One region of the Photobacterium sp. 270122K genome, then DNA from elsewhere that is predicted to be linked to it. Evidence: predicted binding sites of a transcription regulator. Region 1 holds the regulator's gene; each other region holds the start of a gene.
What was found. The regulator MetJ, encoded in region 1, represses methionine synthesis genes. The targets are predictions, from matches to a motif close to TTAGACNTNTANANGTCTAA.
Positions count from the first base shown of each region.

Region 2: metH (methionine synthase) is a predicted target of MetJ. The motif match lies at 8,564-8,583, and genes of this name have one in related genera.
Region 3: metK (methionine adenosyltransferase) is a predicted target of MetJ. The motif match lies at 2,830-2,849, and genes of this name have one in related genera.

Region 1 is NZ_JBPOEN010000009.1:165,195-175,990, reverse strand. Features, by position in the region: gene ppc (phosphoenolpyruvate carboxylase) at 1-2,223, shown strand, start outside; gene ACSF8W_RS16985 (PadR family transcriptional regulator) at 2,638-3,201, shown strand; gene metF (methylenetetrahydrofolate reductase) at 3,301-4,197, opposite strand; gene ACSF8W_RS16975 (bifunctional aspartate kinase/homoserine dehydrogenase II) at 4,479-6,896, opposite strand; gene ACSF8W_RS16970 (O-succinylhomoserine (thiol)-lyase) at 6,893-8,062, opposite strand; gene metJ (met regulon transcriptional regulator MetJ) at 8,243-8,560, shown strand; gene rpmE (50S ribosomal protein L31) at 8,733-8,945, opposite strand; gene priA (primosomal protein N') at 9,182-10,796, shown strand, end outside.
Region 2 is NZ_JBPOEN010000008.1:261,813-272,608, forward strand. Features, by position in the region: gene ACSF8W_RS16100 (PglL family O-oligosaccharyltransferase) at 1-1,575, shown strand, start outside; gene ACSF8W_RS16105 (pyridoxal-phosphate-dependent aminotransferase family protein) at 1,656-2,774, opposite strand; lysine riboswitch at 3,054-3,244, shown strand; gene lysC (lysine-sensitive aspartokinase 3) at 3,355-4,734, shown strand; gene metH (methionine synthase) at 4,836-8,510, opposite strand; gene ACSF8W_RS16120 (cation:proton antiporter) at 8,707-9,990, shown strand; gene metA (homoserine O-succinyltransferase MetA) at 10,082-10,796, opposite strand, start outside.
Region 3 is NZ_JBPOEN010000008.1:88,800-99,595, reverse strand. Features, by position in the region: gene ACSF8W_RS15270 (HNH endonuclease family protein) at 1-471, opposite strand, end outside; gene ACSF8W_RS15265 (SprT family zinc-dependent metalloprotease) at 657-1,142, opposite strand; gene metK (methionine adenosyltransferase) at 1,594-2,748, opposite strand; gene tkt (transketolase) at 3,145-5,142, shown strand; gene epd (erythrose-4-phosphate dehydrogenase) at 5,422-6,477, shown strand; gene ACSF8W_RS15245 (phosphoglycerate kinase) at 6,557-7,720, shown strand; gene fbaA (class II fructose-bisphosphate aldolase) at 7,858-8,934, shown strand; gene mscS (small-conductance mechanosensitive channel MscS) at 9,209-10,114, shown strand; gene ACSF8W_RS15230 (oxidative stress defense protein) at 10,270-10,796, shown strand, end outside.

The DNA.
Region 1 (10,796 bases):
GCCCACCCGACCGAAATTGCACGCCGCACCATGATCCACAAGCTGGTGCAAATCAACAAATGCTTGTCCCAACTTGAACTCAGTGAACTCTCTGCCGGTGAACGCCAACGCGTTGAGCGCCGCCTTGAGCAGCTGATCGCGCAAGCGTGGCACTCTGACGTGATCCGTCAGCAACGCCCGACCCCCTTAGATGAAGCGAAGTGGGGCTTTGCGGTGATTGAAAATTCACTGTGGCAAGCCGTACCCGAATTCCTGCGCCAGTTTGATGAAAAACTGGAGCAACACTTAGGCGAAGGCCTACCGATTGATGCCTCTCCCGTCACCTTCTCATCTTGGATGGGGGGCGACCGCGACGGTAACCCGTTTGTCACCTCTAACGTGACCCGTGAAGTATTATTACTGTCACGTTGGAAAGCGGCTGATCTGTATCTGAAAGACATTCAAGAGTTGGTAAACGAACTGTCGATGGTACGTTGTAATGATCAGGTCCGAGAACTGGCCGGTGATGAACACGAACCGTACCGTGCCCTCTTAAAAGATCTGCGCAGTAAGCTGACCCACACCCGCGATGTCTTGGACGCCCAAATCAAAGGACTGGACGTCCCAAGCTTTGGCATCATTGATCATATCGATCAACTGTGGGCACCGCTGCACGCCTGTTATCAGTCGCTGCATGAGTGCGACATGGGCATCATTGCTGACGGCCTACTGCTGGATGTACTGCGCCGCGTCAAATGTTTCGGCGTCCACCTTGTACGCTTGGATATTCGTCAGGAAAGTACCCGCCACTCGAACGTGATCTCAGAGCTGACCCGTTATCTGGGACTGGGCGATTATGATCAGTGGAGTGAGCAAGACAAAATTGCGTTTTTGGTCCGTGAACTGGCCTCTAAGCGCCCACTGTTGCCGCGTGACTGGGAACCGTCAGATGAAGTGCGTGAAGTCATTGCCACGTGCAAGGCGATTGCTGAGCAGCCTCGTGAAGCCCTAGGGGCGTATGTCATTTCGATGGCACGTACCGCCTCCGATGTGCTGGCCGTTCACCTGCTATTGCAAGAAGCTGGTTGCCCGTTCCGCATGGATGTCTGTCCATTGTTTGAAACCTTGGAAGACTTGAATAACGCCGAATCGGTCATCGCCCAATTAATGAACATTGACTGGTACCGAGGCTTTATTCAAAACCACCAGATGGTGATGATCGGGTATTCCGATTCCGCCAAAGATGCAGGCGTCATGTCTGCCGGCTGGGCACAGTATCACGCCATGGAATCCTTAGTGGCCGTGTGTGAAAATGCCAACGTGGAGCTGACCCTGTTCCACGGTCGTGGTGGCTCGATTGGCCGCGGGGGCGCCCCTGCGCATGCTGCGCTATTGTCTCAACCGCCACGCAGCCTGAAAGGCGGCTTACGCGTGACCGAGCAAGGGGAAATGATCCGCTTTAAACTGGGCTTACCGGAAGTCGCAGTGAACAGCCTGAGCCTGTACGCCAGTGCCATTTTGGAAGCAAACTTACTGCCGCCACCCGCACCGAAGCAAGATTGGCGTAAACTGATGGATGTGCTGTCAGAGGTATCCTGCGAGTCGTACCGTAACGTGGTACGCAGTAACGAAAACTTTGTGCCTTACTTCCGCGCAGCCACACCAGAACTGGAACTCGGTAAACTGCCATTAGGCTCGCGTCCCGCCAAGCGTAACCCGAACGGCGGCGTCGAAAGCTTGCGTGCGATCCCATGGATTTTTGCATGGAGTCAGAACCGCTTACTGCTACCAGCATGGCTGGGTGCAGGTGAAGCGATCCAGTATGCCATCGATCAAGGTCATGCCGCGCAGCTCGAAGAAATGTGCCGCGAATGGCCGTTCTTCTCGACCCGTCTTGGTATGCTGGAAATGGTGTTCACCAAGACCAACATGGGCATTGCGCAATACTACGATCAGCGTCTGACGGATGAATCGTTGTGGCCACTGGGTCAGCAACTGCGCGATCAGCTGCAGCGCGATATCAAAGCAGTACTTACTGTGGAAAACAGCGCGCACTTGATGGAGCAAAACCCGTGGGGTGCAGAGTCTATTCGCCTGCGTAATATCTACATCGAGCCGTTGAACATGCTACAAGCGGAATTGCTGTACCGCACCCGTCAGCAAGAGACTGTCTCTCCGATGCTTGAAGAAGCCCTGATGGTCACCATCGCAGGGATCGCAACCGGTATGCGTAACACCGGCTAATAACCCCGCGCAAGCTGTCTAAAAAAGGCCACATCATGTGGCCTTTTTTTATTCTAAAAATCCCCATTTATGCCACTTATCTCACTCTGACTCAATAATAAGACACTGGATGTTTTACGCCTCGGCTAGGGTAAAAAGGCGCTGTGTGAACACAGATGAATTTAACCTGTTTGCATAGTGAAAAAAAGCAATAGATAGACCGGCATCACAAGACGAGAAATTGGTTACATCTGATTTTCTCGATATTTCGCTCTGATATCGCTAATTTCTCGTTTGATGTGTATGCTACGTGATCTTGATCAGGCACTGCAACAATATGATTATAATAACGCCATAGAGCGGAAGGGCATTGTTCTGGCATTCACGCCTGCCTGGTTGAGTTTCTTTTTGTAGTATTTTTAACGGATAGAAGAGATGTCACTACCACACGTTATTTTAACTGTGCTGAGCAGCCGCGATGCCACAGGTTACGATATCACTAAAGAGTTTTCACACAGCATCGGTTATTTCTGGAAAGCCAGTCATCAGCAGGTGTACCGTGAGCTCAATAAGATGGCCAGTCATGATCAAGTGACGTGCAAACTGGAGCCACAGGACGGCAAGCCGGATAGAAAAGTCTATTCGATTACCGATCTCGGTCGTCAAGCCCTGTTTCAGTGGTTCCAAGAGTCAGCCAAAAACCCAACCATTCGTGATGAGTTTTCTGCCAAATTGGTGGTGTGTGGGGTCTATAACTCCACCCCAATGCAGCAGCAACTTGAAGGGTTGATTGAAGAATCACACACCTTGCTAAACCATTACAATGAGATGGAAAACGTCCATTTTGCGGATTACCGCAACATGGATCGTCAATCCCGTCTTGATCGTCTAACACTACGTCGTGCGATTCACAATCGTCAAGCATGGATTGATTGGGCGGAAGAAGTGTTGGTGGAATTAAAAGACATGGATGCGCCTGGTAGCGCCGTGGCCCTGTAATTCCTTTTTGCATGTCGCAATCATAATAAAAGCCGCAGAAATGCGGCTTTTTTTATGCTTGGCTTTCCCCTTTCGGGGAACACAATGAGGATGACAAGATTACGCTTCCTGCTCTGCGCGTACGCCAAGGGTATGGCAAATCGCGTACGTCAGTTCAGCACGGTTCAAGGTGTAGAAATGGAAGTCCTTCACCCCTTCTCGGCTAAGTACGCGCACCATGTCCATGGCATTACTCGCCCCCACCATCTGGCGGCTCAGCAAGTCATCATTTAGCCCTTCGTACTGTTTTTCCAACCAACCCGGTACTTTCACGTTATTCGCCAATGCGAAACGCTTGGCCTGTGTCATGTTCGAAACGGGTAAGATCCCCGGCACAATTTCCACATCAATGCCCGCCACGACACAGCGGTCACGAAAACGCAGGTAGCTTTCCACATCAAAGAAAAATTGGGTAATGGCACGGCTCGCGCCCGCATCCACTTTGCGCTTTAAGTTAATCAGATCCGCTTGGGCACTTTTCGCTTCAGGGTGCACTTCTGGATACGCCGCCACAGAAATATCGAAATCCGCTTCTTCACGCAGTAGCGCCACCAAATCGGCTGCATACATGTCCGGCTTTCCGCCTTGTGGTGGCAAATCCCCCCGTAGTGCGACGATATCGCGAATACCGTTATTCCAATAGTCACGGGCAATGGTACGCAGTTCATCACGCGTGGCATCGATACAGGTTAAGTGTGGGGCAGCGACCAAGCCGGTCTGATCTTTAATGTCTTTAATGATGGAGTGGGTGCGATCACGCTCCCCTGAGTTGGCCCCGTAGGTCACAGAAACAAATTTTGGTTTCAGGGTTTTGAGACGGTGAATGGATTGCCACAGCGTTTGCTCCATCTGCTCGCTGCTTGGCGGGAAAAATTCAAATGACACGTTAATATTGCCATCTAAATCAGCAATATTCTGATTGAGTACGTCCAACTGGCCTGCGTATGAATAGCCCATAATCCCTTCCTTTCTGTGTTGGCCGTTGGCCACTCCCTGAACCGTGACGCAAAACATCCGTTTAGCCGTCTATATGTCTACAGGATGTATTGTAACCAATTCAATGTCAACCTGATGATCATGAATATTTCTCAACTTGAAGTTGCAGGATTTTCACGTCAACACATAGCAAAAAGCCCGCAAAACACGGGCTTAAATCTATTATTGAAACAATCAACTAACCAAGAGAAACACGGCCGAGTGTTACCCTGCCGGCTCACTGGCATGAAGCATAACGCCCGCTATAACATGCCCGCCAATCGGTTGATATCCGACAGCAATGCCCCAGCAGTGACATCCCGCCCCGCCCCCGGACCACGGATCACCAACGGGTTTTCTCGGTACCAACGGCTTTCAATGGCAAAAATGTTATCGCACGGCAGCAGGTTCGCCAGCGCATGCTCTGCCGGCAGGGCTTCCACCCCCACGGCGGCTTTGCCATGGCGATCCAAACGCGCGACATAGCGCAGCACTTTGTCTTCTTTCTGGGCTTTGACTAACCGCTCTAACAGCAGCTCATCCAACTCGGTCGCTTGCTCAAAGAAAGCATCAAGAGAGAGTTCTGCCAAACTGGCCGGCACCAAGCTTTCTACTTTTACCTGTTCAGGCTCCAGCGCCAAACCGGACTCGCGAGCCAAAATGACCAGCTTGCGCATCACGTCACTGCCATCAAGATCATGCCGCGGATCCGGCTCCGTGAGCCCTTGTTGCCACGCCAGTTCCACCAGCTGAGAAAACGGAATACTGCCATCATACTGCTGGAACAACCATGACAAGGTGCCCGAGAATATCCCGGACAAAGCGATGATGACATCCCCGCTCTCCGACAAATCCCGCACGGTATGGTTAACCGGTAAGCCCGCCCCCACCGTCGCATTGTAAAGCCACAGGCGGCTGTTCTTGGCAAACGCATCAATCACCGCGTGATACTGCTCGCCACTGGCTGAGCCGGCCACCTTGTTCGCCGAGATCAAATGCAATCCGGCTTCCGCAATTTGCGGGTAGCGCGCCGACAATTCGGCACTGGCCGTGACATCCAATACGATCACATCGTCGTAGTCGTGGGCGGCCAACGTGTCGATCCAGGCCCCCGGTTGATAGGCTTGTGCCACATCATCAAAATGATCGAGGGCTTTCTGCGGTTCAATGCCCGCCAGATCAATCCACAATCGGCTGCTGTCGACCACCCCAATCAAGGTAAAACTCATGCCATGGCGCTTCTCTAACGCCACGCGCTGGCTGTCATACAAGCTCAACCAACGGCTGCCAATGTTACCTTTGCCACACAGCACCAAACCAATCCGTTTTTGGGCTTGGAATAAACTTTGGTGAATACGCGGCAACAGGCGATCGGTATCGGCCTTGCGCAGTACCGCCACCAGACTCAACCCAGAGCGCGATTCGGCCATGAATTCCACCGGCAGGCCTTTTAGCTGCTGATAAAAGCCGTAGCAATGAATGGCATTGTTCACTACACCCGCCCCCACGGCCGCCACCAACGAAAAACCATCACGTAAACGCAATTCCGCCGCGACACCGCTGTCTTGCAACAGAGCCAGCACACTGTTGACCACTTCACCGGTATAGGCCAGTTGGATCCGGCCTTTATCGGCTTCCACACTCTGCGCCAGCGGCTGCAATTGGGCGCGCGATAAAATACGTTCTAACTCGGCTTCCACCAATGCCATGTCGTGTGAACGGGGGATCGTCAGCGCGATCAAGCACACGTCATCCAACGACGTAATGATTTTCGCCCCACGGCCGGACGCCAACACACGTTCAACCCGGGTTGAACCGGATTCTGGCTCATGGCTACAACGCAACGTCAGATCAATCGCACTTTGTGCCACCGGCTGCAAGGTACGGCTGTGCAGCACCGGCGCAGCTAAACGGGCCAGTTCACTGGCTTCGTCTAAGCGCAATAGCGGCAGTAAACACGCATCTTCCACTTTACGGGGATCGGCACTGTAGACACCGGCCACATCACTCCAGATCGTCACGCGCGTGACATCCGCCAACGCGCCGATCACCGTGGCAGAATAGTCCGAGCCATTACGGCCCAATAAAACCGTCTCACCCGCTTGATTACGCGCCATGAAACCGGTGATCACAACACGGTGCTGATTGTGCTGAGCAAGCCGCTCTTGCAGCAAGGGCCAAGACTGACCGCGATCCACTTCCGGCTGCGCGGCGCGTTCTGCTCGCAAGAATAACCGTGAATCGACACTGGTTGCGGGCAATTGTTGTTGGGTCAGTAGCGCGGCCAGTAAACGGGCTGACCAGACTTCACCGTGACCCAGCACGCTCGCCACTTGCGCCTCGCACAATGGGCTTTCCCCCCAACGCGCCAGCTCACCGAGTTCAAAATGTAATTGTGTCAGTAAGGCATCCGCCGCTTCGCCGTCCAGCAAGCTTTCGATGAGTTGCTGCTGAAACGCGCGGATAGCTTGCAGGGTTTCATGGGCTTGTCGGCCGTCTTTCTCCAGCTGCAACACCCACTCAATCAACTGATTGGTCGTCTTGCCCGCAGCAGAGACCACCACCAAGTCATTCGCCCCCGAATACTCACGCAGGATCGTCACCACCCGTAAATAACAGGCGGGATCGGCCAAACTGCTGCCACCGAATTTATGTAATTGCCGTCCGCTTATCGCCGTCATACTGCCACCTTCTCTGCCTGTGCAAAGGCCTGCGCCAAGTCTGCAATCAAATCACTCGGATCTTCTAATCCAACCGACAACCGGAGTAACGAGGTGTTCAAACCCGCTTCGGCCTGCGCGTCATCCGACATCGCACGGTGAGTCATACTGGCCGGATGGCAAATCAGGCTTTCCGTGCCGCCCAAGGATTCCGCCAACGAGAAACACTTCAGCTCACGCACAAACGTTTCCAACTGGGCCATGCTGCCGTTAATTTCAAAACTCAGCATCGCGCCAAAGCCTTTTTGTTGCTTCAGGGCGATGTCATGGCCGGGATGATCAGGCTGGCTCGGATGGTAAAGCGTGCCCACTAACGGCTGCTGCTGAAGGTACGCTAAAATCTGGGCGCTGTTCTCTTCATGCATGCGCATGCGAGGGGCCAGAGTGCGCAACCCGCGCAATGTCAGGTAGGCATCAAACGGGGCACCGGTCGCACCGATACAGTTCGCCCACCACGCCAAGGTTTCAGCGTGCGCCTGTGTCTTAGCGATCAGCACGCCGCCGAGCACATCGGAATGGCCGTTAATGTACTTAGTGGTAGAATGGACAACAAAATCGGCACCAAGCGCAAGTGGTTGTTGGAGGATTGGCGATAAGAACGTATTATCCACCGCCACTAATGCACCGGCTTGATGGGCAGCGGCACATAACTCAGCAACATCGACAATGCGTAACAGCGGATTCGACGGGGTTTCGACCCACACCAGCTTGGGTTTTTTCGCCAATGCGTCCGCCAATGCGAGGGGATCGGTCTGATCAACAAAGCAGACCTTGAAGTCGCCTTTTTGGGCGCGAGTATCAAACAGACGGTACGTGCCGCCATAACAGTCATGCGGCGCGACAATCAAATCATCCGGACCTAATAACGCAGACACCAGCAAGTTCATCGCGGCGGTACCACAGTTGGTCACCACCCCACCGGCGCCCCCTTCCAAGGTCGCCAGGGCATCCGCCAAGGTATTGCGCGTCGGGTTACCGGAACGAGAATAGTCAAATGTAGGCACCTCACCCAACTGGGGGAAGCTGTATGTCGAGGTCAGATACAGTGGCGGTACCACCGCATTAAATTGTGTATCCGAATCGATGCCGGCGCGAACGGCAACGGTAGCAAGCTTCTGGTCACTCATATTTACTATCCTTGTAGGGTGAACCCGATGATGAATAACGATTATGCAACAACATAACCACATTCACAAAAGACGTCAACACTTCCAGACGTCTATATGTCTTTGCTTGTAGCGGTAAATCCCGCTAGAATTCAGGTCTATTACTATTTCTTCAATCTAACATCGCTGAGAAGGTTAACAATGGCAGAGTGGAATGGCGAATACATCAGTCCATACGCGGAACACGGAAAGAAAAACGAACAAGTAAAAAAGATCACGGTTTCGATCCCACTGAAGGTGCTAAAAATCCTGACTGATGAGCGTACACGCCGTCAGGTCAATAACTTACGCCACGCCACCAACAGCGAGCTATTGTGTGAAGCTTTCCTGCACGCCTACACCGGCCAGCCGCTGCCAACGGATGATGACATCCGCAAAGATCGCCCGGATGATCTGCCCGCTGAGGCCAAAAGCCTGATGGAAGAAATGGGCATCAAATACGAAGACATTAACGAATAAGTCTTCACCAAGCGATGCAAACAAAAAAACCAGCCTAAGGCTGGTTTTTTTGTGCCTGTCTGTCGAGAAGCACCGATACACGATACCCACTGCCGCCCACAAGGCCGACAAATCGCAGGCATAAAAAAAGGAACGCAATTGCGTTCCTTCTTTACGACACTCAAGCGGGCAATTACTTAGTAGTAAGAGCACCAAAACGCTTGTTGAATTTGTCGATACGGCCACCAGAGCTAACTACACGCTGCTTACCAGTGTAGAATGGGTGACATTTGTCACACACGTCTAGGTTAACGTCTTTAGTCATAGTAGAGTTGAAGACGAAAGTGTTGCCACAAGAACAACGTGCGTTTACTGGAGAGTACTCTGGGTGAATACCTTGTTTCATGGGATAACCTCAAAAGTAAGGCCGTGTCGCTCTCCCGATCCTAAGCCGGGCACCACACGTCATTAAAAAATAGTCAGTGTATTGGCAATTTCCAATACACCAAATTAGGCGGCGTATAGTAATCAATCATATTGCCAAAATCAACAAATCCTCACCGCTTTAGTCACGCCTTTGCCGCAGGCCCTTTGCCGAGGTACACTGCCCTCTCTTAGTTCCTGCTCATTTCGCGGTTTAATATGACGCCCAACATCGCCCGTGTGGCACTGCCTGTCCCTCTCGACAAACAATTTGATTACCTGATCAAAGCCGGCCAGCATCCTGTAATGGGCGGGCGAGTTAAGGTGCCGTTTGGCCGTCAACACTTAGTAGGCGTGGTGATCACGCTGACCGATCACTCCGATTTCCCACGCGAGCAGCTCAAGCCGATCACAGCGGTCCTCGACAGTGCCCCCTTGTGGCCTAAGCCATTATTCAACCTACTGACCTGGGCCAGCAGCTTTTACCAATACCCGCTGGGCGATACCTTGGCCAACGCCATGCCCGCCCTGCTACGCAAAGGCCGTGAAGCGTCACCCGCGAGTTTAAAAGTCTGGCAACTCACCGCCAGCGGGCAAGAGCAGGCGGCAACCACGCTGAAAAACGCCCCGCGTCAGCAACAAGTATTGCAGGCACTGCGCCGAGGAAAAGTGAGCCATGAAGCCTTACTGGCCGAAGACATCACTGCCGCCACCCTCACCACGTTGGCGAAGAAAGGCTGGATTGAAAGCGTCATAGAGCAACAAGCCTTGCGTCCTTGGCTGCCCGATTTTGCCGTCACCGAAGAAAAGCCCCGTCTGAATGAAGAACAGGCAGTGGCCGTGGCTGCGGTAAACGCACAAGATGCCTTTGGCTGTTATTTGTTGGAAGGGGTGACCGGTTCGGGAAAAACCGAGGTCTACCTCAATGTACTCGAACCGATCTTGGCGGCAGGCAAGCAAGCCTTGATCTTGGTGCCGGAAATTGGCCTGACACCGCAAACCATCAACCGCTTCCGTCGTCGCTTCAATGTGCCGCTCCAAACTATTCACTCAGGCTTAAACGACACCGAACGCATGGTGGCATGGCTTGCCGGACGCGACAATCAAGCGGGGATCATCATTGGTACCCGTTCAGCCTTGTTCACCCCGTTTGCGAATCTGGGGGTCATCATTGTCGATGAAGAACACGACGGCTCGTACAAACAACAGGACAGCCTACGCTACCATGCCCGCGATTTGGCCGTGATGCGCGCCAGTCAGGAACGCATTCCGATTGTATTAGGCTCTGCCACGCCAGCATTAGAAACCCTGCACAATGCCAAAAGCGGCAAGTACCATCACCTGACTTTGTCGCAACGTGCTGGTCACGCCAAGCCCGCCCGCCATGGCGTACTGGATGTCAAAGGGCTGTACTTGGAAGCCGGCTTATCTGCCCCGTTGATCGCCCGTATGCGTAGCCATTTACAGGCCGGCAATCAGGTCATGTTATTCCTTAACCGCCGCGGTTTTTCGCCGGCGGTGATCTGCCACGAATGTGGCTGGCTGGCCGAGTGTAAACGTTGCGATGCCTATTACACCTTCCACCAGCAAAGTGGCGAATTGCGTTGCCATCACTGTGCGACCCAGCGGCCGATGATGCTGCAATGTGGCCAATGTGGATCCACCCAACTGAATGCGGTAGGCGTTGGTACTGAGCAGTTAGAGCAGCAACTGGCTACCCTGTTTCCGGACTACCGCACGGTGCGTATTGACCGCGACAGCACCCGCCGCAAAGGCAGCTTGGAAAGCTACCTCGAAGCCATTCGTAACAACGAATACCAAATTTTGATTGGCA
Region 2 (10,796 bases), on a different contig from region 1:
TTCGCCATCACCTTTGGTCTGTTAGAAATATTTCGTCAACAAGTCTGGCGTTATTCGCGACTTACCGTGGCTCTGTTTGTCTGCTGTGTGCTGTTGTCCCTGCCCCTCTTCTATCCGCAAGCGGTCAGTGAAGAAGCCTTACCCCGTATTCTGGGCCTATGGGCGGGGTGGCTCTTTTTCGTCGGACTGCAACAGTTCTCGTTTACTCATAAACAACGCCAACGCTTGTTGTGGCTGATCCTTGCTGCGGTGTGGATCCAAGCGCTGTTTGGTTGGGTACAATTTTTACTGCTTGAGCCCGGTAATCCCATCGGCTACGACACGGTCGCTAACCGCCCTTACGGCATCTTCCAGCAGCCCAATGTGATGGCATCTTTCCTCGCGACAGGCTTGGTCCTATCGGGGTATCTGCTCGCGCGCATTCCAATGTACCGCGGGAAGTGGTCGTGGCAACACCTGTACCTGCTGCTGACGCCAGTGATCACGATTCCACTTTTGGTCGTTCTTAGCTCTCGCACCGGCTGGCTGGCCGCCATTGTGGGCAGCTTGATGATGCTGCCGTATTTGCGCCAGTTTGGCGCAAAAGTCCAATGGCGCATTTGGGCTTTGATGGTCCTGCTTGGGCTTACCGTGTCATGGGCGCTGAACAGCAGTACCGACTGGTCACCAAAGGAAGAACGCTTAAGTCTAGTCAGTGCCCGCGCAATGCACATCCCGCAAGCGGTCGACATGTTCTTTAATAAGCCATTAACCGGCTACGGCTATGGCACCTTTGAAGTCAGCTACCTAACACAAACGGCGCACTGGCACCATGCGGATCCAACGCGTCCCGCGGGCATGGCGGCGCTTGATCATCCACATAATGAATTGGCGTTCTGGGCCGCAGAAGGCGGTATCGTGCCTTTGCTGGCATTGTTGATCGCGGCCGCGGCCGTGTTACTGAAAGTCAAAAAAGCCCGTGCGGGTACCCAACTTGCGCTGGTCAGTTTGTTCTTCCCGATCACCCTGCACACCCAGCTGGAGTACCCGTTTTATCACTCCCTGCCACACTGGATCGTCTTTATCATCCTGATCTATTGGGTGGATAATTTAACGGCCAAGTATTACCGTAAACCGATCAACTATGTCATGACCTTGCGCCTCGTGGTACTGGTACTGCCGGTGGCTATCACCAGCTACATGGCCACCACCTTGTATTCCGGTTACTTACTGACGAAATATGAAACCACCCGCCCTATCAACGTCGATTATCTACTGAAAGTGAATAACCCTTGGGCCTGGCATAATCGGTTTGAATGGGATCTGTATCTGACGCAATTGCAGATCGGCACCGCGAAGCAAAACGCTGGCATGATCAATGAGTACATCACCTGGGCACAAGAAAAAGCCAAAATCTGGCCGCGCCCTGATCTGTATAAAAATTTGATCAGTGCCTATCTGGCATTGGGGCAACCTTCGCAAGCCGATCAGATTTATCAGGAAGCGCTATACCTGTTCCCCACTCAAGCCGCGTCATGGGTGACGCAAGCGGCGCCCCGTTCTGAAGAAAAAGCGGCATCCAATACCGCTCCGTGATCGCTCTCACTACAAAGATTCACCCTACAAAAACGGCTACCCAGAGGTAGCCGTTTGTCTATCGGTAAGCCGCGTACGAATTATTTCAAACACGTCTCTAGCGCACGTAAACAGAGCGCCACATTTTCACGCCGAGCCGCGTACCCCATCAAGCCAATGCGCCACGCTTTGCCCGCCAGCGCTCCCAGCCCTGCACCAATTTCAAGGTTGTAGTCATTCAACAATTGGGCACGAATCGCGGCATCATCCACCCCGTCAGGAATGTACACGGCATTAAGTTGCGGCAAGCGCGATGCTTCATCCACGACAAACGAGATCCCCAACCCTTCAAGTCCAGCACGCAATACTTGGTGCATATCACGGTGACGCTGCCAGGCATTTTCCAAGCCTTCGTGCTGTAACAACACCAACGCTTCGTGTAAGGCATACAAACTATTGACCGGTGCCGTGTGGTGATAACTGCGTTTCCCTTCTCCGCTCCAATAGCCCAATACCAAACTTTGATCGAGGAACCAACTTTGTGCGGGGGTTTTACGCGCCTGAATTTTCTCAATGGCTCGCGCAGAGAAAGTCAGTGGTGACAGCCCCGGCACACACGACAGGCATTTTTGACTACCGGAATACACCGCATCCAATTGCCATTCGTCGACCAACAACGGTACGCCACCGAGCGAGGTGACGGCATCCACAATGGTCAAACAATCATGCTGGCGCGCTAACTTGGCAATCGCCTCGGCATCGCTCAAGGCCCCCGTGGAGGTTTCGGCGTGCACAAACGCAACAATCTTTGCCTCTGGATTGGCCGTTAACGCCTCGGCGACCAAGGCTGGATCCACCGGCTCACCCCACGCATTATCCACCATCACCGCGATGCCACCACAGCGCTCAACATTCTCTCGCATGCGATCGCCAAACACACCATTACGGCACACAATCACGGTATCGCCCGGTTCAACCAAATTCACAAAGCAGGCTTCCATACCGGCACTGCCCGGCGCCGAGACCGCGATAGTAAACGGGTTTTGGGTTTGAAAGGCATATTGCAGCAACTGCTTCAGCTCATCCATCATGCCAATAAACAGCGGGTCAAGGTGGCCAATCGTCGGACGACTTAGCGCCTGTAACACTTGCGGAGAGATATCTGAGGGGCCGGGGCCCATTAACGTACGCTGAGGGGGGTAAAAACTGCCAATAGTCATGGGGTTTCCTCCGTGAAGGTCTGCATGAAAAGATGTGTATAGATTGAAAAGTACGCCTAATGACTATATCAGCAGATCGTCGATTTTGCCGTCTAGGTTATTGATCTACTGATGACACGCACAAGGTTATGACTTACTTATGACAGCTTTTTGCAAAAAATTGCAAAAAAGTGCTAAAGGGAATTGACAAGATATAGGCAAATCCGCTTCAATAAAGCACATTTTTTGTTCATCCCGATGGCACGGTTATTCAGCACACACGCTGCCTGCACATCCGGTGAAAACAGAAGAGGAGCGTTACCCAGGTATCGATGATTGCGGGGCCCCACCCCAACGCAATCTTGAGAGGGGGAGTAACGCCGAGATATGGCATGACAGGGGGCATGGCATATCGGCTATGAAGGTTGAATCCTTCTGGCTGTCACCTTTCTCATAACTATGACCGAGAAAGGTGGGGAGCTTCTGGTCATGCCATCTACCAAGATCTGACTGCTAGATTCCCCTGACACTTGTCGGGATCTTGATCCCGAGTCATCCCCCTTTGTATTAGACTTTCTACTATCTTACTGGGAGACTCGTTGTGAGCTTTGTTGATAATAACTTTACTGTTCCTCCGCCGATCACTGTAGCGAAATTTGGCGGCACCAGCGTAGCCGATCATGCCGCCATGAGCCGTAGTGCTAGCATTATTAAAAATAACCCACAAGCGAAAGTGGTTTTAATCAGTGCATGCTCCGGTGTTACCAATCTGCTGGTTGAGTTAGCAAATGGAATTGCCGATAACGAGCAGCGCTCAGAGCGGCTACAACAACTTCACGCCATTCATCAGTCTATTCTGGATGAACTGGCGCACCCCGAAACGATTTCGGGTGAGATCCAACAACTGCTAGATCAAGTCGCAGACTTGGCCGAGCACGCCACCCATACCCCTTCTAAGCAATTGACTGATCAATTGGTTGCCCATGGCGAACTGCTTTCTACGCATCTTTTTACCCAAATTCTTAATGAAATGGGCGCGAGTGCTGCGCGTTTCGATATTCGCCACATTCTACGTACCGACAGTCAATACGGCAAAGCCGTCCCTGAGATTGATGTTATTCGTCACTTAGCGACGCAGCACATGCAACCCTTACTCAGTGAATCCATTATCGTCTCTCAAGGCTTCATTGGCGCGAATGAACACGGCCAAACCACGACCCTCGGGCGCGGTGGCAGTGACTACAGTGCCGCACTGGTTGCTGAAGCCATTCAGGCTGAAACATTAGAGATCTGGACCGATGTCCCGGGTATGTACAGCACCGATCCGCGCATCACCGCCAATGCCAAGCCCATCAAAGAGATCAGCTTCAGTGAAGCCTCTGAAATGGCCAATTTTGGCGCGAAGATCCTGCACCCCTCAACGCTGCTTCCGGCTGTACGTCAAAAGATCCCGGTCTTTATCGGCTCATCCAAAGCACCGGAACAAGGCGGTACGTGGATCCGTCAACACGTCACTGCACCACCCAAATTCCGCGCATTGGCATTGCGTTGCAACCAAACCATGGTCACGCTAACCAGTTTAAAAATGTTCCAGGCCTACGGCTTCTTATCCGAAGTTTTCCGCATTTTGGCCGAACATAAAGTCTCTGTGGATTTGATCACCACCTCTGAGGTCAGCGTGTCACTGACGCTGGATCAAACCGACACCTGTGGCGGTGCCCCCAATTTACCGGCTGCCGCAACCGCTGAACTGAGCAAGCTGTGCCGTGTGGAAGTGGAACAAAACCTCTGCCTCGTCGCGCTAATCGGTAATAAGCTAGGCGATGCCCCAGGTGCTGCAACGCAAGTGTTTGGTGCGCTTGAGCAATACAGCCCACGCATGATCTGTTTTGGTGCCAGTGCCCATAACCTGTGCTTCTTGGTCAATACCGAGGAATCACGCGATGTGGTAAGAACACTGCACCACACCTTGTTTGAATAATCCTTCGTTATTCGACATAAAAAAAGGCGCTCACTGAGCGCCTTTTTTATCACTACTGACGGATGTAGCATCCACATAGACACCACACCGTTTCCTGGCCGTTACGACAAATTCGGCCCCAGCCATTTCTCGGCTTCCAGCAAATCCCAACCTTTACGATCCGCATAGCTGTCACGCTGATCCGGCTGGATCTGCGCAATCGCGAAATAGCGGGAATCAGGATGCGAGAAATACCACCCCGACACCGACGCCCCCGGCCACATCGCGTAACTGGAGGTCAGTGACATCCCGATAGTTTCTTCCACTTTTAGCAATTCCCACAAGCTGCCTTTTTCGGTGTGCTCTGGACAAGCGGGGTAACCCGGTGCCGGTCGGATCCCTTGGTATTTTTCTCGGATCAAGGCGTCGTTGCTGAGGTTTTCATCCGGTGCATAACCCCAAATGTCTTTACGGACCAGCTCGTGAAGGTATTCGGCAAAGGCTTCCGCTAAGCGATCGGCCACCGCTTGGATCATAATGGCGTTATAGTCATCCCCTTGCGCTTTATAGGCGTCCGCTAACTCACGCTCACCCACGCCGCCGGTGACAGCAAATCCACCAATCCAATCCAGCTTACCACTGTCTTTGGGCGCAATGTAATCCGATAAACAGTAATTGTACCCTTTCGGTTTCTGCGTTTGCTGGCGCAAGTTATACAGTACTTTCGCGACCGTCGTGCGCGACTCATCGGTATAGACTTCGATATCGTCACCGACACTGGCGGCAGGGAACAACCCACACATACCGCGTACCTTGAGTAGGCCTTCTTCTTCCACACGATCCAACAGCGCATTCGCATCCTTAAACAAACGCTGCGCTTCTTCACCCACTTCTTCGTGATCAAAAATGGCTGGGTATTTCCCCATCAGCGACCATGTCATGAAGAAAGGCGTCCAGTCGATATAAGGACGTAACGTTGCCACATCCACCGTATCAAACACGTGGATCCCAGGCTTAGCTGGAGCCGGTGGCGTGTAGCCCGCCCAGTCAATCATGACCTTATTGGCACGTGCCGCTTCCAGTGTCACAGGCTTGGTGCGCGGTCGTTTCCGAGCATGCTGTTCTCGCACCACGTCATAATCGGCTTGCAGTTTTTCCACAAAGCCCGGCTTGAGTGTTTCCGACAGCAAAGAAGAACAAACACCGACAGCACGTGAGGCATTATTCACATACACCACAGGGTGACGGTAATTCTGCTCAATCTTCACTGCGGTATGGGCTTTTGATGTCGTTGCACCACCAATCAACAGCGGTAGATCAAAGCCCAGTCGCTCCATCTCTTTGGCCACGTGAACCATTTCATCCAATGACGGCGTGATCAACCCCGACAGGCCAATGATGTCGACGTTTTCTTCAACCGCGACTTTGAGGATCTGCTCACACGGCACCATTACTCCAAGATCGATGATTTCGTAGTTATTACACTGCAATACCACGCCGACAATGTTCTTACCGATATCGTGCACATCGCCTTTAACCGTCGCGAGTAAAATTTTACCGTTGGACGATCCCGCTTGCTTCGCGGCATTAATGTAGGGTTCCAAATGGGCAACGGCCTGCTTCATCACACGTGCGGATTTCACCACTTGCGGCAGGAACATCTTCCCTTCACCAAACAAATCCCCCACCACATTCATGCCATCCATCAACGGCCCTTCAATGACAGAGAGGGGTTTATCGGCATTCACGCGGGCTTCTTCGGTATCCGCCACAATAAACTCGGTGATCCCTTTCACCAATGCGTGCTCTAAGCGTTTCTCCACCGACCACGTTCGCCATTCTAAGGCTGACGCATCGGCTTCTTTGCCGACGTCTTTACCGGCATATTCAGCAGCAATATCAAGCAGGCGCTCCGTGCTGTCATCACGTCGATTCAGAACTACATCTTCCACGGCTTCGCGCAGTTTATCGGGCACGTTATCGTAGATTTCAAGCTGACCGGCATTGACGATCCCCATGTCCATCCCGTTTTTAAAACAGTGATAGAGGAACACGGCATGAATGGCTTCCCGCACGTAATTGTTACCACGGAAAGAGAAAGAAACATTCGAAACCCCTCCGGAAATCATCGCATGCGGCAGATCGCGCTTAATGTCGGCGACCGCTTCAATGAAGTCGACGGCGTAGTTATTGTGTTCATCAATCCCGGTCGCGACTGCAAAGATATTCGGGTCAAAAATAATATCTTCAGGTGGAAAGCCCACTTCATCGACAAGGATCCGATACGCATTGCTACAGATTTCCAGCTTTCGTTCACGGGTATCGGCCTGTCCGACCTCATCAAACGCCATCACGATCACTGCCGCCCCATAGCGACGGATCAACGCGGCTTGTTCAACAAACTTGGCTTTGCCTTCTTTCAACGAGATGGAGTTGACGATCCCTTTGCCCTGAATACATTTCAAGCCCGCTTCGATCACTTCCCATTTGGAGGAGTCGACCATGATAGGAACTTTCGCGATCTCCGGCTCTGTCGCACACAGGTTTAAGAAGCGTACCATCGCCGCTTCGGCATCCAGCATGCCTTCATCCATATTGATATCGATGATCTGCGCGCCGTTTTCCACCTGTTGACGCGCCACTTCCAGCGCTTCGTCGTATAACTCTTCTTTGATCAGACGCTTAAAACGCGCCGAGCCCGTCACATTAGTCCGCTCACCCACGTTAATAAACAGGCTGTCTTTTTCAATGGTCAGCGGTTCAAGCCCTGACAAGCGACAGGCAACGGGGATCTCAGGCAACGCACGCGGTGTCATATCTTTGGTCACGGCATACATCTGGCGGATATGCTCGGGGGTGGTTCCACAACACCCGCCAATTAAGTTAAGGAAGCCACTTTCCGCCCACTCTTTGACATGCTCAGCCATCTCTTCCGGTGACAAGTCATACTCACCAAACGCATTGGGCAGACCCGCATTCGGGTGCGCAGACACCGCGTATTCAGAGATTCGAGATAACTCCGCCACATAAGGGCGTAATTCATCCGGCCCCAAGGCACAGTTAAGACCAAAAGAAATCGGCTTTACATGGCGCAAGGCGTTATAAAAGGCTTCGGTAGTTTGACCGGAAAGCGTGCGACCGGAGGCGTCGGTAATGGTGCCGGAAATCATCACTGGCAAGCTGTAACCCAACTCATCAAAGACGGTTTCAACCGCAAACGTACAGGCTTTCGCGTTAAGGGTATCAAAGATGGTTTCGATCAAGATCAGATCTGCCCCACCTTGGATCAAGGCACGAGTGGATTCCGAATAGGCCAGCACCAGTTCGTCAAAGGTGACATTACGGTAACCGGGATCGTTCACATCCGGAGAGATGGAACAGGTGCGGTTCGTGGGGCCTAACACACCGGCGACAAAGCGCGGTTTGTCCGGTGTTTTTGCCGTCCATTCATCGGCAGCAGCACGGGCTAACTGCGCGGCCACCAAGTTAATTTCGGCGCTCAGACTTTCCATGTCGTAATCCGCCATCGCGATGGTGGTCGCGTTAAAGGTGTTGGTTTCAAGGATATCCGCCCCCGCTTCGAGGTAGGCCGCATGGATATCTTGAATAAGTTGCGGCTGGGTCAACACCAGTAAATCGTTGTTCCCTTTGAGATCGGAAGGCCAGTCCGCAAAGCGTGTGCCGCGGTAATCCTGCTCCTCCAACTTATAGCCCTGGATCATGGTGCCCATACCACCATCAATAATCAGGATCTGCTCATTTATCCGCTTTTGAAGTACATCCTTGCTCGTCAACACCACATTCATCCTTCTTTAATGTTACAGCTATTTCACATCCTACCATAGCAAGAATGGAAATCTAGACGTCTATCGTGTGTCTCATGGAATAAATAATGCAAAGTATCGATAAATTAATCATGGCTATCGGTATAGGATGGTTTTATATTTTATTACAATTAAATGCTTTACTTAGCTGCCACCTAGAGGTCACGGAATGTCAGTCTACAGCACCCTCTGTTTTCTTGCCGCCGCTGCAATGCTCATTGCGTTCGTTAATAGCAAAATAGGAAAAATGCAGACCACTATCGCCATTACTGCTGGCGCATTGATCCTGTCACTCATCATCATCATTGCCGGTCAAAGTGGCTGGTTTCATCTCGACACCATTGCCGCCGAGCAACTAACGGAAATCAATTTTGAAGACTTTCTCTTAAAAGGGATCTTAGGCTTCTTGCTCTTTGCCGGTGGACTGGGGATCAAACTCCCACACCTTGAAGATCAAAAGTGGGAAATCACGACATTGGCACTCGGGGCAACCTTGTTCTCTACCTTCTTCATTGGTGGGGCACTGTGGGGTATTTGTCAGCTCATCGGCATCCCCTTAGGGTTCATCTACTGCCTGCTGTTTGGCGCGCTGATCTCGCCCACCGATCCCATCGCCGTGCTCGCCATTGTCAAAAAGCTCCATGCACCGAAACGTATATCCACCCAAATAGAAGGGGAATCCCTGTTTAACGATGGTTTCGGGTTAGTCATCTTCGTCACCCTTTTCACGATTGCCTTTGGTGACCATACCCCAACAGTCATGGGGGTCGGACAATTATTCCTACAGGAAGCGATTGGCGGCATTATTTATGGCTTTGTACTCGGGCTACTCTTCCATTACCTGATCTGTGCCACCAACGACCATTCCATGGAATTGCTACTGACATTGGGGATCCCTACTGCAGGCTATGCGTTGGCTGAAGTGCTGCATGTGTCTGGCCCATTGGCTATGGTCGTAGCGGGGATCATGATCGGTAACTGGACGCGTTACATCGGCTTCTCCAAAGAAAGCGAAGCACATCTCGACCATTTTTGGGAGCTCGTGGACGAATTCCTCAATGGGGTACTGTTCTTACTTATCGGGATGAGCATGCTGCTCTTTACTTTCCACCATGAAGATTGGATTTTGATGGTACTGGCGGTTCCATTAGTCCTGCTCGGTCGCTATCTGAGTGTGAAACTGGCGTATGTCGGCTTTCAACGCTACCGCGACTATAACCCGTATTCGATCAGAATTTTAACTTGGGGTGGATTGCGTGGGGGCCTTGCACTGGCGATGGCCATGGCGATCCCCGCAGGCGTCATGGTGATCCCAGAAAAGAACATTGATGTGCGAGAAATCATTCTGGTGATGACGTACTCGGTAGTGGTGTTTTCTATTTTGATCCAAGGCTCCACCATTGTCCCGCTGATCAATAAAGCCAAAGCATGGGAAGCCAAACAGCCGCATTGACCGTGTCATCATCATTTCGCGATGACACTTAGATAAAACAAAGGCCTGTCTCAACAGGCCTTTTTATCGTCTTCATACGTGTAATATCGCGCTATTCATCTTTGGTGAAGTTCGCTTCCGAGAAACGATCCAAATCATACGGTGTCTGCTGGTAGACACAGTAATTTAACCAATTCGCAAATAACAAATGCCCATGACTACGCCAACTCGCGATTGGCGCTTGCTCTGGATCGTCCTCGGGGTAATAGTTCACCGGGATCATCGGTTCCATCCCCTCCCCCATATCCCGCATATATTCATTGTGTAAGGTATCCACATCGTACTCAGGGTGACCGGTCACAAACACATTACGCTTGTCTTTTGTTGATGCCAGATACATCCCTGCTTGCGCGGAGGTGGCGAGAATATCCAAATCCGTATGTTGCTGTAGGTATTCTGGCGAAAAGTCTGCATAACGCGAATGCGGCGCTAAGAATGAATCATCAAAACCACGCAGCAAAGGGTGGTGACAATCCAAAGAGCGGTGGGTATAGATACCGGAGAGTTTGCTTTTGCGGGTTCGCTTGGGCAAATCATAGAGTAACTTCAGTCCCGCTTGCGCAGCCCAGCACACAAACAGCGTCGAGGTGACATGCTCCTTTGCCCACGCCATGATGGTTTGAATTTCTTCCCAATACAGCACATCTTCAAATTGCACTAAGCCTAAAGGGGCGCCCGTAACAATCAAGCCATCAAAGTTACGGTCTTTTACCATCTCAAACTGGCGATAAAAGGTGTCCAGATGCTCTGTCGGCGTGTTTTTCGTC
Region 3 (10,796 bases), on a different contig from region 1:
ATCAATATCGATATCAGACGCTTGATAAATGGTTTTGCCGGAATAGGCGCTGTTCCAACGGCCTGAAACCACGTGGCACTGTTTGTCATCTTTGAACCGCACTTGGCCCACCGATTGGGCGATCAGGGTTTCCATGCGGGCATTTTGGCAGTCTTTATCGTTATCGCTCCAGCCGTGACCGAAATAGTGGCGTTGGTAAGTGGTGCTATTGGCGGTGGTTGTCGGCTTTTTCGTTTGTGCGCCTTTTGGCAGACGACCGCCACTGTCAAGGCAGGCTGAAAGGCTGTCGTAGGCGGTGAAATTCTTGGTGCGTTGATAAGACGCGCTGCTGCTGTCATGGCAGATCCCGCTGGTGGATTTTTTTACCACCGTGGATTCAGCCGCGTGCGCCGTGGTGGCAAAAGGCAGCAGTAGGGTCAGTGCCAATCCGTAGCAAGCGTGGCGAGGTGTAGTGGGCATGAGGTGTCGCATGGCAGTCCTTGAACAGTGAATGATACTGATAAGCCTATCACTGAACAGGGGTTTTAGAAGGGGGTCACACTGTGTTTTTTGTTATTTACATGGATTCAGCCGTGAACGAAGCAAGATGAGAAGAATGAAAGGAATAAGAGAAACAAGAAGCGTGGGAAGAGGGAGTACGGCGGGGATAACAGGCTTTACGCCGGTATAAACTCAAGCGGTTGTGCGCAACGACGGCAGCGATATTGGGTTTCGCCACGTTGCACCTTGTTATGACGGCGTACCGTGAGTGAGTGCTCTTGGCACTGACAGCGATAGAGGTAGGTTGTGCCTTGTACGGAACTGACATCCATGCGATGGGTAGTACGCGGGGGGACGCCAAAGATTTCCTGCATCACGACCTGCCATTCCCGGCCATGGGGACGCACGCGGCCGAAGCGTTTGAACACCACAAGGTGCGCAACTTCATGAGGCACCACTTCATTGAGAAAGGCATCAGGGTTCTCCGCCAGCAGCACTGGATTAAAGCGCACTTCCCAACGTTGTAAATGGGCGGTGCCGGCAATTTTTCCCCGCTGTGTAAAGCTGACTACGGGCATCGGCATACGCTTGTTCAGTCGCTGATTGGCAACTTTTATACATTGCGCGACACGGGCGGTCACTTGGTCGTGGAGTGGGGACATGGTCAGGCACTGTGCTGGTGGAAAGGGGAAGTATAAAAAATTTAGCAGGGGGAGAGAAGGGGCGAGTTTAAAGGGACGAATAAAAGCAGAAGAGCAGGGACTAGTCATGCTGCGCGCCGAGGGACGAGTTTCGAGTCAGAGCGGAAAAGCAAAAGCAAAAGCGGACCTATGGCACTAAGGTCCTATGGAAAAAGCAGGAGCGGAAGTGCTTGCATCCATAAGGGGATCTGAAATCCTGCTTGCAGGACCACAGGACCACAGGACCACAGGACCACAGGACCACAGGACCACAGGACCACAGGACCACAGGACCACAGGACCACAGGACCGCTCTTTCTCGTGCCTTTAGACTCGATACTCGTCCCTTAAAACGCTTTTCCTCGTCCCTTAAAAACACAAAAAGGAAGCCGAGGCTTCCTTTTTTCGTGTCATCTTACTGATGGACTATCGCTTACTTTAGGTTAGCGAAGTCACGCAGGATGTCAGCTTTGTCAGTCGCTTCCCAAGGGAATTCTTCACGACCGAAGTGACCGTAAGCCGCTGTCTTCTTGTACATAGGCTTCAACAGGTCAAGCATTTCGATCAGGCCGTATGGGCGTAGGTCGAAGTGCTGACGTACCGCTTCTACGATGATGTCGTGTGATACTTTTTCAGTACCGAACGTTTCGATCATGATAGACGTTGGATCTGCAACACCGATGGCGTAAGACAGTTGGATTTCACAGCGATCTGCCATGCCCGCTGCAACGATGTTTTTCGCTACGTAACGTGCTGCGTATGCTGCTGAACGGTCTACTTTTGATGGATCTTTACCAGAGAATGCACCACCACCGTGACGCGCTGCGCCGCCGTAGGTATCAACGATGATCTTACGACCTGTCAGGCCACAGTCGCCCATTGGGCCACCGATAACGAAACGACCGGTTGGGTTGATGAAGTATTTGGTGTCTTTGTTCAGCCATTCTGAAGGCAGTACTGGCTTGATGATTTCTTCCATGACGGCTTCTTGCAGTACTGGCAGGTCAATGCTGTCACAGTGTTGCGTTGACAGTACCACGGCATCGATACCGACGATCTTGCCTTGGTCGTACTGGAAGGTTACCTGAGATTTTGCATCTGGACGCAACCATGGCAGTGCGCCGTTCTTGCGCACTTTTGCCTGACGTTCAACCAGACGGTGTGCGTACGTGATCGGTGCTGGCATCAGCACGTCAGTTTCGTTGGTCGCGTAACCAAACATGATACCTTGGTCGCCGGCGCCCAGTTCACGTGGATCTTCACGGTCAACACCTTGGTTGATGTCTGGTGACTGCTTACCGATTGCACTCAGTACGGCACAAGAGTCGGCATCAAAACCCATTTGAGAGTTGACGTAACCAATTTCACGCACGGTTTGACGGGTGATTTCTTCGATATCAACCCACGCTGACGTGGTGATTTCACCGCCAACCATTACCATGCCGGTTTTTACGTAAGTCTCACACGCCACACGTGCTTTAGGATCTTGTTCTAAGATCGCATCCAATACTGCATCTGAAATTTGGTCTGCAATTTTGTCTGGATGACCTTCTGATACTGATTCAGAAGTAAACAGGTGCTTCGCCATGAGCGCTCCCACAAGTAATGTTTGTTGAAATGATGGGCTCTATACCCAATATCGAGAAGAAAACACACACTATATATCCGTGTATACGTTTGTATGTATAGAGCTACCTCCGTCTAGACGTCTATAATACCTGCTCACCGTATAAAATCAACCGTACGAATGTTACGGAAATACGGAATCTGGCAAGCAAACGATTACCTTGGCGGGCTTTTATTACAGTCAGTTGAGCGAAGTCTGCGATCAGCGCTTTGATATAACACTCATTTTAGGAAGGAAATCGTTTGCAGATATAGGGCAGTGTTTGCGACAATACCCGCCCGCCGAACTCTGGTTATCTGGGTCATGAAGACCGAGATCAAACCGAATCTAAATAGTCTAGGAATTTCTGGAGCAGACATGTCTTCTCGTAAAGCACTCGCTAATGCCATTCGCGCCCTCAGCATGGACGGTGTCCAACAAGCAAACTCAGGTCACCCAGGTGCACCAATGGGTATGGCTGATATTGCTGAAGTATTGTGGCGTGGCCACATGAACCACAACCCACAGAACCCTGAGTGGGCTGATCGCGACCGTTTTGTGCTATCAAACGGCCATGGCTCGATGCTGATTTATTCTCTGCTTCACCTGACAGGCTATGCGCTGTCGATTGATGATCTGAAAAATTTCCGCCAGCTACATTCAAAAACACCGGGTCACCCTGAATACGGTTACGCACCGGGTGTTGAAACCACAACCGGTCCGCTAGGCCAGGGCATCACCAATGCCGTGGGTATGGCAATGGCTGAAAAAGCGTTGGCTGCACAGTTCAACAAAGAAGGCCACGACATCGTTAACCACAACACGTACGTGTTCATGGGCGACGGCTGTCTAATGGAAGGGATCTCGCACGAAGCGTGTTCACTGGCGGGTACGCTAGGTCTGGGCAAGCTGATCGCATTCTGGGATGACAACGGTATCTCTATCGATGGTCACGTAGAAGGTTGGTTCTCTGACGATACCCCTAAACGTTTTGAAGCGTACGGCTGGCACGTGATCCCTGCGGTTGACGGTCACGATGCTGACGCAATCAATGCAGCGATTGAAGCAGCAAAAGCAGAAACAGGTCGTCCGACGCTGATCTGTACCAAGACCATTATCGGTTTTGGCTCTCCAAATAAAGCAGGCTCTCACGACTGTCACGGTGCACCACTGGGCGCAGAAGAAATTGCAGCGGCACGTGAATTCCTTGGTTGGGAACACGGTCCGTTTGAAATCCCTGCAGATATTGCTGCAGAGTGGGATGCAACAGCTGCGGGCGCTGAAAAAGAAGCCGCATGGAACGAGAAATTCGCAGCTTACGCAGCGGCTTACCCTGCTGAAGCGGCTGAGCTTAAGCGCCGTATGAACGGTGAACTGCCTGCTGAGTGGGAAGAAAAAGCATCCGCTATCATTGCTGATCTGCAAGCGAACCCTGCGAACATTGCGTCTCGTAAAGCGTCACAAAACGCACTGGAAGCGTTCGGTGCGATGCTACCTGAATTCTTGGGCGGCTCGGCAGACCTTGCACCGTCTAACCTGACCATGTGGTCTGGCTCTAAATCACTGACAGCAGACGATTTCTCAGGTAACTACATCCACTACGGTGTGCGTGAGTTCGGCATGACGGCGATCATGAACGGTATCGCCCTGCACGGTGGCTTTGTGCCTTACGGTGCGACCTTCCTGATGTTCATGGAATACGCACGTAATGCCATGCGTATGGCTGCGCTGATGAAAATTCAGAACATCCAAGTGTACACCCATGACTCTATCGGTCTGGGCGAAGACGGCCCAACGCACCAACCGGTTGAGCAAATCGCATCACTGCGTCTGACACCGAACATGAGCACATGGCGTCCATGTGATCAGGTGGAATCAGCCGTCGCGTGGAAACTGGCGATTGAGCGTAAAGATGGCCCATCTGCGTTGATCTTCTCGCGTCAAAACCTGGCACAGCAACCGCGTAATGCGGAGCAAGTGGCGAACATCGCTCGCGGTGGTTACATCCTGAAAGATTGCGCAGGTAAGCCTGAGCTGATCTTGATTGCAACCGGTTCTGAAGTTGAACTGGCCGTGAAAGCGGCAGAGCAGTTAACTGCAGAAGGCAAAGCGGTACGCGTGGTGTCTATGCCTGCAACCGATGCGTTCGACAAGCAAGATGCGGCTTACCGTGAAGCGGTATTGCCATCAGATGTAACCGCACGTATTGCTATCGAAGCGGGCATTGCTGACTTCTGGTACAAGTATGTGGGCTTTGACGGTCGCATCATCGGCATGACCACGTTCGGTGAGTCTGCACCTGCGGATCAACTGTTCGAGATGTTCGGCTTTACCGTGGATAACGTGGTAGAAACCGCACAGAGCCTATTGGCGTAATAGTCAGTCATAAATAACCGCTATCGGGTGTGATGCCCGATAAGGTGATTTATTTCGCTAAGCAAAAAAAGCCTCCCAAGCGGAGGCTTTTTTTATATAAAATGAGACATTGGTCACGGCTGTATTTCTCTTTCGTTTGTCTGCAAAAAGCGAAAAAATGCGATTAAGCTGTTGATTATAAAGGTCGTAAAGTGGGGTGGTGACCCTGCTCACAATTATGGTGATTCTACGTATCGCTTGGTATACACTAGTCCGGCTTATTAATTTTGTAGCACGGATATGACACTAAACGTCGCAATTAATGGATTTGGCCGCATCGGCCGCAGCGTGTTAAGAGCGCTGTACGAAAGCGGAAAGTCTGAACAGATTAAGGTAGTGGCAGTCAATGAGTTGGCTGAGCCGGAAGCGATGGCTCACCTCCTGCAATATGACACCAGCCATGGCCGATTTTGCAAGCCTGTCAGCCATGACCAGGAGCACTTGTTTATTGCCCATCAAAACGGTGAGCAAGACAGTATCCGTATCTTGCATCAAAGCGACATCCACCTGCTTCCTTGGCAAGATCTCAATATAGATATCGTGCTCGATTGTACTGGTGTATTCGGCTCCCGCGCCGACGGCGATGCCCACATTGCTGCGGGCGCAAAAAAAGTGTTGTTCTCCCATCCTGCTGCCAATGACATTGATCACACCATCATCTACGGTGTGAATCACACTTCACTGAAACCGGAACACAAGATTGTGTCCAACGGTTCTTGTACCACTAACTGCATCGTTCCTATCATCCAAGTGCTGGATGAACACTTCGGGATCGAGTCCGGCACCATCACGACTATTCACTCCGCGATGAATGATCAGCAAGTGATTGATGCCTACCATACCGATCTCCGTCGTACACGCGCCGCCAGTCAGTCTATTATTCCGGTTGATACCAAACTTCATCTCGGGATCGGACGTATATTCCCGAAATTTTCTGACAAATTTGAAGCGATCTCTGTGCGTGTTCCGACAATAAATGTTACAGCGATGGATTTAAGTGTCACAATAAAAACAAATGTGAAAGTTAATGACGTAAATCAATCACTGGCCGAGGCGTCTCGTTGTACATTAGATGGCATAGTGGATTACACCGAAGCCCCCTTGGTGTCGACTGACTTCAATCACGATCCCCACAGTGCGATTGTTGATGGCACCCAAACCCGCGTGAGTAACCAGCATTTGATCAAGCTGTTGGTGTGGTGTGATAACGAGTGGGGATTTGCTAACCGGATGCTCGATACCGCGTTAGCCATGCATGCAACCGGGCACATTCCGTCGGTGAGCAGCGAGCAATAAGAATTCGTAGGGCTTGGCAGTGACGCTGAGCTAGCAAAACTTTGATTTTTTAATTTAATTAATGTTGAGAGGACAAACCATGTCTGTAATCAAGATGACTGACCTGGATCTAGCAGGTAAACGCGTATTTATCCGTGCTGACCTGAACGTACCAGTAAAAGACGGTAAAGTGACTTCAGATGCACGTATCCTTGCATCACTACCAACCATCAAGCTTTGCCTAGAAGCTGGTGCAAAAGTAATGGTTACTTCTCACCTAGGTCGTCCGACTGAAGGCGAGTACGCGGAAGAGTTCTCTCTAGCTCCTGTGGTTAACTACCTAAACGACGCACTAGATTGCGACGTGACATTGGCGAAAGATTACCTAGACGGCCTAGAGCTAAACGCCGGTGAGCTTGTTGTGCTTGAAAACGTTCGCTTTAACAAAGGCGAGAAGAAGAACGAAGAAGAACTATCTAAGAAATACGCAGCACTGTGTGACGTATTCGTGATGGATGCATTCGGTACGGCTCACCGTGCACAAGCGTCTACGCACGGCGTAGGCATGCACGCACCTGTAGCATGTGCTGGCCCATTGCTAGCGGCTGAACTAGAAGCACTAGGTAAAGCAATGAGCAACCCAGAGCGTCCATTGGTTGCTATCGTGGGTGGTTCTAAAGTATCGACTAAGCTGACTGTACTTGAGTCTCTGTCTAAAATCGCTGACCAGCTAGTTGTTGGTGGCGGTATCGCAAACACCTTCATCGCAGCAGAAGGCCACAACGTAGGTAAGTCTCTATACGAAGCTGATCTGGTTGAAACGGCACAGAAGCTAATGAAAGAGTGTGCGATTCCAGTTGCAACTGACGTTGCATGTGCAAAAGCATTCGATGAAAACGCAGAAGCTGAAATCAAGAACGTTGCAGACGTTCAAGATGACGACATGATCTTCGACCTAGGTCCAGATTCAACAGCGGTACTTGCTGACATCATTGCTAACGCAAAAACAATTCTTTGGAACGGCCCTGTTGGCGTATTCGAGTTCAAGAACTTCGAAGCGGGTACACAAGGTATTTCTGAAGCTATCGCGAAATCTGCAGGTTTCTCTGTAGCGGGCGGTGGTGACACACTAGCGGCTATCGACAAGTTCGGTATCAAAGCGGATGTTTCTTACATTTCAACAGGCGGCGGTGCATTCCTTGAGTTCGTAGAAGGTAAAGTACTTCCAGCGGTTGCAATGCTAGAAGAGCGTGCAAAAGCGTAATAAATAAGGCGGGAGCATGAAGCTCCCGTACTTTAACGTTTGTGCATTGGAGCAGGTTTTAATAGAATACTGGCCAGTCGCAAACGTTTGCAAAGATTTTAAATTCACAAGACAACAAGGTAAATAGGACTATTGTTATGTCTAAGATCTTCGATTTCGTAAAACCTGGTGTAATTTCTGGCGATGACGTACAGAAAGTATTTGAAGTAGCAAAAGAGAACAACTTTGCACTTCCAGCTGTTAACGTTGTTAACACTGACTCAATCAACGGTGTTCTTGAAGCAGCGTCTAAAGTAAAAGCACCAGTTGTTGTTCAGTTCTCTAACGGCGGTGCAGGTTTCTTCGCTGGTAAAGGCGTGAAACTAGAAGGTCAAGGTGCACAAATCCTTGGTGCTGTTGCTGGTGCTAAATACGTACACGCTGTTGCTGAAGCTTACGGTGTACCTGTTATTCTTCACACTGACCACGCGGCTAAGAAACTACTTCCTTGGATCGACGGTCTACTAGACGCGGGTGAAGCATTCTTCGCTGAAACTGGCAAGCCTCTATTCTCTTCTCACATGATCGACCTATCTGAAGAGTCACTAGAAGAGAACATCGAAATCTGTGCTAAGTACCTTGCTCGCATGGAAAAGATGGGTATGACACTAGAATTCGAACTAGGTTGTACTGGTGGTGAAGAAGACGGCGTAGACAACTCTGATATGGACGCGTCTGAGCTATACACTTCTCCTGAAGACGTTGCTTACGCATACGAGAAACTGATTGCTATCAGCCCTCGTTTCACTATCGCAGCATCTTTCGGTAACGTACACGGTGTTTACCAAGCAGGTAACGTTGTACTGACTCCAACGATTCTACGTGATTCTCAAGCATACTGTGCTGAGAAGTTTGGTATTGCACCAAACGCACTAAACTTCGTATTCCACGGTGGTTCTGGTTCTTCTGAAGCAGAAATCAAAGAGTCTATCTCTTACGGTGTTATCAAAATGAACATCGATACTGATACTCAGTGGGCTAACTGGGATGGCGTTCGTACTTACGAAGCTGAAAACCGTGATTACCTACAAGGTCAAATCGGTAACCCAACAGGCGAATCTGCGCCAAACAAGAAGTACTACGATCCACGCGTATGGCTACGTGCTGGCCAGGCGTCAATGGTTACTCGTCTAGAGAAAGCATTCGCTGACCTAAACGCAATCGACGTACTATAATTTCGTTTTAAACGAAATTCAGAAAAGCCCGCACTCGCGGGCTTTTTTATATCTGAACAATGTGAAGTGTGATTTGAATCTACTTTTTTATTGGTGTTCAGTGGCAGTAGGGTTATTATCCTGCGCATAAAATGGCCATCGTTTTTGGCCATACCGCACTGATCGCTGATATAGTGATGATTGCATAAATAGTAAATATTCTTTATCGACGCGTATGACCGCAACTTCGCTTTAACAGGCGGGTGGGTCATGCCACAAGCAGGATGAGATAAATATGAGTGAGAGCGTTGCTTCAACGGTAACTGATGTAACTGACAAAGTAGTGGACACCATTACCGATAATGATTTGACCAACGGCGTATTGCATGCTGGTAACTGGGTTGCGGATAACCACGATTTATTGGTGCAGTATGGTGTGAACATCATTTCTGCCCTGTTGATCCTGTTTATCGGTAATATGATCACCAAAGGCATCGCCAACGGCGTAGCAAAAGTACTGCGCAAAAAAGAAATGGACGAAGCCGTCGTCGAGTTCTTGCACTCGCTGGTTCGTTACCTGTTGTTTGTGATTGTCTTGATCGCGGCATTGGGCCGTGTGGGCGTACAAACTGCGTCTGTGGTTGCTGTGATCGGTGCCGCCGGTTTAGCGATTGGTCTGGCATTGCAAGGCTCACTGTCTAACTTTGCTGCGGGTGTCTTGATTGTTGCGTTCCGTCCATTTAAGTCAGGTGACTTTGTGGAAGTGGGCGGCGTATCAGGCCTAGTTGAAGCGATTCAGGTGTTCTCTACTATTTTGAAAACTACTGACAACAAAATGGTTGTTGTGCCTAACTCAGGTGTCATTGGTGGTCCAATCACGAACTACTCGCGTCATGCGACCCGTCGTATCGACTTTGTGATTGGCGTGTCTTACAAAGCGGATCTGAAGAAAACCAAAGCCGTACTAGAGCGCGTTGTTGCTGCTGAGCCGCGCGTGCTGAAAGACATTGAAGCGACAGTGGGTGTTGTGGCATTGGCTGACTCTTCTGTGAACTTTGTGGTTCGCCCGTGGGTGAACACGGAAGATTATTGGGGCGTGTACTTTGATTTGCTACAAGCGATCAAAGAAGGTCTTGATGAAGAAGGTATTGAGATCCCATTCCCACAAATGGATGTGCATCTTAACAAGCTTGAAGGCTAAGCCTTTGTTGCTGAATTGATTTAAAAAATGGAGCCGTTTGGCTCCATTTTTTTTTACATAATAAAACAATGTACAAAAAAGATGAAATCAATGGAATCTTTTGCCCTATGTTGTTGTCGAAGGTACATATCCTAAAATAAAGACGGACAATTTCGATGAAAAAACACCTTTTGGCAGTGATGCTCGGGCTCGGTTTATTAGGCACAAGCGGCGTGGCATCAGCGAATATTTCAGTCCCGCATTTGGAAACGACCGGCAGCGGTGAGATCACAGTACAACCGGATATGGCCGTGTTCTCTGTCGCGGTGGAAGAAGTGAAGCCGACCGCACAAGCCGCCAAGCAGGCGGCGGACCAAGCCGTGACGGCATTTGTTGAGCGCTTACTGGCGCAGGGCTTAGAGCGCAATCAGATCCAAAGTGCCAATATCAGTTTGCAGCCACAATACACCTACCCGAAAAACAATGCGCCACAGCTGAAAGGCTACCGTGCCAGCCGTACGATCACGGTCACGGTGAATCAACTGGATAACCTCAATACCTATTTGGATCATGCCTTAGGGGATGGTATTAACCGCATCAATGTTATTGAGCTGAAAGTGCGTGATGAGAAAACGTTCCAAGAGCAAGCGCGTCAGGCCGCGATTCAAGATGCCATCAATAAAGCGGAATCGCTAGCGAAAGG